DNA from 2 places in the Tolumonas lignilytica genome. Region 1 is predicted to be linked to the other one. Evidence: predicted binding sites of a transcription regulator. Region 1 holds the regulator's gene; the other holds the start of a gene.
What was found. Region 1 encodes sigma-54, which starts transcription at its own class of promoters, with help from an activator protein. Its sites were predicted from a motif close to TGGCACNGTTTTNGCTT; they were not measured.
Positions count from the first base shown of each region.

Region 2: H027_RS0108155 (ammonium transporter) is a predicted target of sigma-54. The motif match lies at 1,678-1,694, and genes of this name have one in related genera.

Region 1 covers NZ_AZUK01000001.1:2,008,552-2,012,767, forward strand. Annotated here, with positions in the region: gene rapZ (RNase adapter RapZ) at 1-726, opposite strand, end outside; gene ptsN (PTS IIA-like nitrogen regulatory protein PtsN) at 733-1,179, opposite strand; gene hpf (ribosome hibernation promoting factor) at 1,182-1,469, opposite strand; gene H027_RS0109460 (RNA polymerase factor sigma-54) at 1,491-2,942, opposite strand; gene lptB (LPS export ABC transporter ATP-binding protein) at 3,069-3,794, opposite strand; gene lptA (lipopolysaccharide transport periplasmic protein LptA) at 3,799-4,216, opposite strand, start outside.
Region 2 covers NZ_AZUK01000001.1:1,734,543-1,738,758, reverse strand. Annotated here, with positions in the region: gene H027_RS0108155 (ammonium transporter) at 343-1,563, opposite strand; gene H027_RS0108150 (heme biosynthesis HemY N-terminal domain-containing protein) at 1,888-3,057, opposite strand; gene H027_RS0108145 (uroporphyrinogen-III C-methyltransferase) at 3,070-4,134, opposite strand; gene H027_RS0108140 (uroporphyrinogen-III synthase) at 4,152-4,216, opposite strand, start outside.

The DNA of each region.
Region 1 (4,216 bases):
ATAGCTCCGGTTATTGCGTTCCAGTTGCGGTAGCCAGGTTTCCAGCAAACTGATCAACTGATTGATGTATTTGACCACATCAGGTTGCGAATGCAGATAACGCTGCACAGGCTCATCCAATCCGGTGAGTGGCTTGAGCTCTGCAATCCAATGCGGATTTGGCAAAAACCGTGCGTCAAAGACAAAATCTGCATCTTTGGCGATGCCGTGCTTGAAGCCGAAAGACTCAAACACCATCACTAATTCATGTTCTTTTTTCCCGAGCACCCGTTCGCGGATTTGTTCACTGAGGTCATGAATACTTAGATGGCTGGTATCAATACGCAGATCGGCGAGCGATGATAATGGGGATAATAAATTGGTTTCCTGACGGATCGCCTGTTCTAACGTTAACTGTTGCCGAGACAAGGGGTGCAGTCGACGACTTTCGCCATAACGCTTTAACAAGGTTGCATTATCGGCATCAAAGAAAAAGCTGGAAAATTGCAGATCCCGATGCTGTCTGATGGCATCCAGGATAGAAACCAACTCATCGGCATTGGCTGGTAGGTTGCGAACATCGATACTCACCGCGATTTGATCGTATTTCCCTCGTAGCTCTGCCACCAACTGAAATAACAGCGAAACCGGCAAATTATCTACGCAGTAATAACCCAGATCTTCCAGAACCCGCAGGGCAACGGTTTTCCCTGAGCCAGAGCGACCACTAACCACGATGAGTTTCATCGATCATCATCCATTGATCATTTGTTGATAAAGCGCTTCGTCGGATTCGGCTAGCCGTAATTGACGACAGAAGTTTTTATCGTTGAATTTTTCTGCCACCAGCGCCAGTGTTTTCAGATGCATTTTACACTCGCTTTCTGGCACTAACATGGCAAACAAAAGATCCACGGGTTGATTGTCTATGGCATCGAAAGGGATCGGTTGTTCCAGCGTCAGGAGTATCCCAGTGACAGGATAACCATCGGGGATTCTGCCGTGCGGAATGGCAATCGCTCCGCCGATACCGGTCGTTCCCATTTTTTCCCGAGCTTGCAGACTGTCGAAGATCTTTTGTTCGTCGAGTCCTAGTTTGGGGGCGGCTAATTCGCTGATGATTTCCAGCACACGTTTTTTGCTGCTGCATGGGACTGCACTTTTCGTGCAGTCCGCAGACAAGATTTCAGAAATTAACATGATCACTTGCTAGATAGTTTTTCTTTGTATTTGATGATCTGACGATCCAGTTTATCCATCAGAGCATCAATGGCGGCATACAGACTGTCATCTTCGGCATTGGCAAAAATCTCACCACCATTGACATTCAGTTTCGCTTCCGCGATTTGTTTCAGTTTTTCTACAGATAAGATCACTTGAACGTTGTTGATGTGCTCGAAGTGACGTTCTAAACGGGCAAATTTAGTTGTGACATAATCACGCAATGCATCAGTTAACTCGATATGGTGACCTGACAGGTTGATTTGCATAACGTCTTCCTTATTGTTGGCCTACAGCAGGCGTTTGCGTTGGCTTGATGGTGGTATGGACAACGATTCGCGGTATTTTGCGATCGTTCTTCGTGCCACCATAATGCCTTGTTCAGTCAGCAAGTCTGCGATCTTGCTGTCGCTTAACGGTTTGGCCGGGTTTTCTGCCGCGACCAGTTTTTTTATTAAGGCTCTGATCGCGGTCGAAGAACACTCGCCGCCGCTCTCAGTATTAACATGACTAGAGAAAAAATACTTCAGTTCAAAGATGCCACGAGGCGTGTGCATGTATTTTTGTGTAGTAACTCGCGAAATTGTCGATTCGTGCATCTCCACTTCCTCGGCAACATCATTCAAAACCATCGGCTTCATTGCCTCTTCGCCATACTCAAAGAAGTCCTGTTGCTGTTGTACAATACAGTTGGCTACTTTCAGAAGTGTTTCATTCCGGCTTTCTAAGCTCTTGATAAACCACTTGGCTTCTTGCAAATGAGAACGGATGAACTGGCTGTCGCTGCTGTTACGGGCATGGCGTGCCATCGAGGCATAGGTTTCATTGATACGAATTTTGGGCATCGCATCCGGATTTAATTCCACCACCCAGCGCCCATTTTTCTTCAGCACGGCAACATCAGGAATGACATAACTGGATTCGCTCGGCATGACACGACTGCCGGGACGCGGCTCCAACGTCTGGATCAGTTGCAGAATTTCTTTCAGGTCAGTTTCTTTCAACTGGAGTTTGCGGGCCAGATTCCGGTAATCGCGCGCACCCAGTAGATCCATGTGATCTTTGATGGCCTGACGGGCTTCATTCAACCAGGGTGTTTCTGGTACGAACTGATTGAGCTGGATTAACAAACACTCCTGTACCGAACGGGCGGCCACTCCGATGGGATCAAAATGCTGGATCCGTTTTAACACGGCTTCAATTTCATCCATCTCCACGGGGTCTTCATCCGTTGTGACGGCTTGCTGGATCTCTTCCAGTGTGGCGCTGAGATAGCCGGATTCATCGATACTATCAATGATCGTGAGCGCAATGGCGGCATCTTGATCACTGAACGGGGTTAGGCGCATCTGCCACAAGAGATAGTCTTGTAAGGTTTCCGATGTTTCACCCTGATAAATGGATTCATCATCACTGTTCATCAGTCCACTGGAGGGGGCGGAGCCAGCAGCGGTATAAACCTCATCCCAGGTGGTATCCATGGGCAGTTCCTCAGGCATGTTTTCTTGTGCCTGAGCCATCTCTTCGCTGCTATCCGGCGGAGTGAAATCTTCATCATCAGGAAGTTCCGGCGTAGCAATATCTGATTCATCCTCTTGTTCCAATAAAGGATTGGCATCAATGGCTTGCTGGATTTCCTGCTGTAGTTCCAAAGTGGACAGTTGCAGCAGACGAATCGCTTGTTGCAATTGTGGGGTCATGGCAAGTTGTTGGCCAAGACGCAACTGTAAGGTCGGCTTCATCTACGGGATTTGTCCTTAGTCTCTAATTTCCATATCGGCGCTTGTAGTCAGCCGGTTGGCTGAAACGATCAATCTACAAGCTGTCCGTGAGTTAATTATGGCTGATAATCGCCATTGACACACTGTTTACAGGGTAAATCCTTCACCGAGGTAAACTTGTTTCACATGCTCATTTTGCAGGATCTCTGCCGGTGTGCCTTCAGCAATCAGGTTTCCATGGCTGACAATATAGGCTTTTTCGCAGACATCCAACGTTTCACGCACGTTATGATCGGTAATTAATACACCGAGACCGCGATCACGTAAATGCTCAATGATGCGTTTAATGTCGATCACGGAAATAGGATCAACACCTGCAAACGGCTCATCCAGCAGAATAAAGCGGGGCTCTACGGCCAAGGCCCGCGCTATTTCTACCCGGCGGCGTTCCCCTCCGGAGAGACTCATACCTGTGTTTTTCCGAATATGACCGATATGAAATTCTTCCAGCAAGGCTTCCATTTTTTCTTTTTGCTCCGCCCGGGTCAGTTCGCCGCGCAGTTGTAAGACGCCAAGTAAGTTCTCTTCCACCGTCAGGCGGCGAAAAATGGAGGCTTCCTGTGGAAGATAGCCAATACCATGACGTGCACGCTGATGCATGGGCATGGACGTGATGTTTTGTTCATCAATGGTGACGGTTCCACCATCTTGCGGTACCAGTCCGACAATCATATAAAAAGAGGTGGTTTTGCCTGCACCATTTGGCCCTAACAGGCCTACGACCTGCCCGGTCGCCACCTGGAGACTGACATTTTGAACCACTTGTCGGCCTTTATAACTTTTCTTCAGACCGCTTGCTTGCAAAAGAGCCATAAATTTATTGTTTGCCTGCTTTGTTAAATTCGTCAATTTCCTGTGGTAGGAAAATGGTTTTTACGCGAGAACCTTTGCCACTGCTCTGTGCAACCATCTGTTGCTTCTGGATGTCATAGCGGATCACATCGCCGTTCACTTGATTATCATCCTGTTTCAGCTCGGCTTTTCCCGTTAAGGTGACCAAGCGATCTTTGAGTTGATAGCGCAGTTCGTTGGCACTGGCATTGACTGGTTTGCCATTATCCAGGATTTGGAAAAATGTCGCCGGATAGCCGGTGGCAATCATTTCATCATTGCCTTTTTCATGACGTAATACCACGACTTTATCGGCATGGATAATGATAGACCCCTGAGTGATCTTGACGTCTTGAAGAAAGGTCACTTTGTTGGCATTCAATTCGGCCTGCTGGCTGACCGAG
Region 2 (4,216 bases), 270 kb from region 1:
TAATTCTGAGGAAGGGACCGGTTCTGACGGGATAGATTTGCGTTGCTGATAGATGCCAAGTAGCTGCGTGGTCAGGCTGACAAATAAGAAAGCATACCCAGCTTCAGGTAAACGAAATGCGAGCAAACCCGTACCAATAAGCGTAAAAACCCAGGAAATCCAAGGCATTGTAAACTCCCGTACTTTTAGAATTATAGGCCCTCAAGTTTTAAGAATAGACGAAGAGTTTTGGGTTGCCAGTGCAGGAATGAAAAGATAAGTATGGAACTCAAGACGGTGTTTATTTAACGAGAGGAAAAACGCATCCGGGAAACGGATGCGTTTTGGTGTATCTGTGGGATATTAAGACTGGATGTCGTCCATGACGGCACTGATCTTATGGATGGCCAGGTCGGCACCTTCATGCTCTTCTTCCTGAGACAAGCGCAGGCCTACGACTTTTTTCATGGTGCCGTACACAAGGAAACCACCGACGACGGCAATTGTGATACCGAGCAGAGTACCCAGCAGTTGTGACATGAAAGACACACCGCCTACACCCCCCAATGCCTGACTACCAAAAATACCGGCAGCAATACCACCCCAGGCACCGCACAGGCCATGTAATGGCCAGACACCCAATACGTCATCGATCTGCGGACGTTTTTGCAATTGGGTAAATACCACAATAAAAATCGCACCGGCAACACCACCCACAATCAGGGCGCCGACAGGATGCATCAGGTCAGAACCGGCACACACAGCAACCAGACCAGCCAATGGACCGTTATGGATAAAACCAGGGTCGTTTTTACCCATCAGCATGGCAACCAGCGTACCACCGACCATGGCCATTAAGGAGTTAACGGCAACTAATCCACTGATACCACTCAATTTTTGTGCTGACATGACGTTAAAGCCAAACCAACCAACAATCAGGATCCAGGCACCTAATGCCAACATTGGAATATTCGATGGGGCAAAACTGAAAATCTGGCTGCCACGTACCCGGCCCCGGCGCATGCCGAGCAGGGTTAATGCAACCAGCCCAATCCAGCCACCTACGGCGTGCACCACGACGGAACCCGCGAAATCATGGAAAGGCGCACCAAACTGAGTAGTAAACCATTGTTGAATACCGAACCGGCCATTCCAGGCAATCCCCTCGAAGAAAGGGTATACCAAACCTACGATCAAGAAGGAGCTGCACAGCATCGGATAAAAACGGGCACGTTCAGCGATGCCACCACTGACAATCGCCGGAATTGCCGCGGCAAAGGTCAGCAGGAAGAAAAAGCGGGTCAGTTCCAGACCATTTTGCGTCATCAGTGTGCTGGCGCTGCTGAGGAAACTTTTATCGTAGGCCAGATAATAACCGATGAAAAAATAGGCTAAGGTTGAGATGCCGAAATCGGTAATGATTTTAACCAGGGCGTTGACCTGGTTTTTGCTGCGTACCGTTCCCAGTTCCAGAAAAGCAAAGCCTGCGTGCATTGCCAGCACCATGACAGCACCCAGCAATAAGAACAGGGTATCTGCACCACTGGTTAGGGTTGCTATTGCGTTTGTGGTTTCCACCAACATCTCCTCCATCAATTTATAACGCGCCCCAAATTTGTGCTTTGTGGCAACATCCTATTTTTTGAGTCATTTTGTGACTCAAATTTGTGCTATTCCCTATATTGGGGCGCTAATAAGATACACAAAATGTGCCAAATTGATTCACGGGAAGAATAAGGCTTATAAAACAATAACTTCTTCGTGGTTATTTTGTCAGAACATTGATGTGATTTGAATTTGCTAACCATTTTGGTGCTGTTGTGCACAAAAACAATGCGGATGTAATAAAGCAGAGCATAAGCGTATCAGAAAGTCCCCTGTTGATTGCCAACAGGGGAGGAAAGAGAGTTAACTCAAGCTTAAACGATAGTATTCAGCCGCTTTTTCAAACAACCGCAGTTGTTCCAAAATAGCAGCCAGTGTGCGTTGATCTTTTGCCGAAGGCTGCAGGGCGATGCTGCGCTCCAGATAGCCTTGTGCCAGCACATATTGCTCCTGATGATAATAAAGATGGCCCAAGGCCGACAACAAGACGGCAGATTGCGGATGTTGTTTCAGCTGGCGTAACAACAGCTGCAGTAGCGCTGAGGCATCCTCCAGTTTCAAATTGGCACAACGTTGCCAGAGCGCTTCATTGGCCTGCTTGCGCAACCGTGGCAGCAGTTGTTCGGCGGCAGTCTGATCTTGATGATGCTGGATCAGACTATCTATCAGCGCCAACTGCAGTTGTGGGGTATGACGGATGAGTCGTGACTGATGCTGCCAGAAGGCGAGCAATGCATCCGCAGTTTGCTCCTCTAATATTTTATCGAACTGTGCGCGGAAGTTCTTTTCCTGCGCGGCGATGAATTCTTCTTCCGTCAACAGTTGCTGCTTGCGTAACAGCGGCAGTAGTTCCAATTCTTCCTGCCAGGCCTGTTGTGACTGATAGATTCGGTACAGACGCTGCAGAATTTGCGGATGGTGTGGCCAGCGTAACCGCAATTGTTCCAGCAATTCCCGGCTGCGTTGCCATTCCCCCTGATCCTGCAACAGACGCACCTGAGTTAACTGAATCGCCAGCTGGGCCTGCGGGTCGAGTTCTGCGGCTTTCTGCAGATAGTCGTCGCGTTTCTGATATTCGCTTTGGGCGTGCGCGGCTTCAGCGGCCGACAGGTAGTTGAGCAAAGGGAGATCGCTTTTCTCAGCACTGCGCAGCATCAGGTGTTCTGCGCGCTGATATTCCCCTTCAGCCAGCGCGGTCATCCCTTTCTGGGTCTGACGCTGTGCTTTCAGATAACGGCGGTTTTGCCACCAGCCGCGGAGACCTCGCCGTACGCTGAATAAGCGGGTCAGCACATTTTCAGTCAGTAGCAGCACCAGATAAAAGACAAAGGCAAGAAGGGTGGCGGTCACAACACTCATTTCAATGGTGTAACCCGCGATGGCGATCATGACATAGCCCTGATGATCGGCCAGTTGCGGGCCCAGTAACAGCGCGGCAGCCAGAATGACCAGTAACAGTATCAGACGGATCATGCTTCTTTCTCCTTAGCGGGCGGCCGGGGTGGCTTGCCAGCGCTCAGCGAGCGTTTTTTCCAGCAATGGCTGCACCGCGAATGTCTTGGGATAATGTGGCGTAATATCCACTTCCTGCATGGCGGTCAGCTCTTTTTGCATGAATACGGTCGCACTGTCATCGGCTTCATAATAATCGCCGAGCCATGCTTGTGCTTTTTGCAGGTGGTCGCGGAAATTGGCTTGTTCCTGACGTAATAGGCAAAGCTGGGCTAACTGTAATTGCAGCCGGAGATTTTCCTGCAAATAGGTGGTTTGATCAGGCGTTAATAAGGCTTCTACCTCGCCATTCTGACGATGAATGGTAATGAAATGTTCAGCAAAATGTTTGGCACTCTTTTCCAGATTGGCTTTCCAGTCGCTGACCTGATCGCTGACTTCATCACTGGTAGGGTCTTCTTCCAGTTTAGGTTCCAGCCCTTTGATTTTTAACTGATCGATGTTATCCAGCAGGGTACCAACGCGCAGAGATAACCCTTCCCGGTCAACATCCGGTGCCGATTTTACCGCCGCAATATCGGCGGCCAGGGCTTTCCGTAACGGGATCAGCGAGGGATCGGCCATCGCCTGGATGCGACTGTCGGCATCGGTCAGCAGGATGCCGGCTGTTGTTAAATCCTGTTCCAGCCACAGTTTCCGCCCGGCCATACGAACCAGATAAGCAGCCTCACCCAGCATCCAGTCGTTAGGACGCTGATGTTGTTGTTCCAGCCATTTCTGCTCCAGCTCTCGCTGGCGGCCATCCAGTTTCAGTTGTTGTTCGCCCAGACTGGCCAGTGATTCCTTGACGGCAGCCTGTTCTTTTTGTGTTGGCGATTGCTCATTGCGAAGCTGTTCAAGCTCGGAGCGCAGGGTATTCAGTGCCTGAGTGTCTTGTTGCTGTTGCTGATAGACATAAACACTGAAACCAGCAACACCTGCCAGCAGGATCAATAAAAGCCCCATAGCTGTTTTGGAAGAGGAGGTGCGGTGTTTAACACTGTGTGGTTTGGGTTCCTGACTAGCAGGAGGCAGTGCGGATTCCTGAGCTTCACTCATTGATTTCATCCTCTGAATTATTCTAATAATGCAGCCGCCACAGCGGAGTGCTGGGCACCTGACATAATGGTGATTCGTGCAA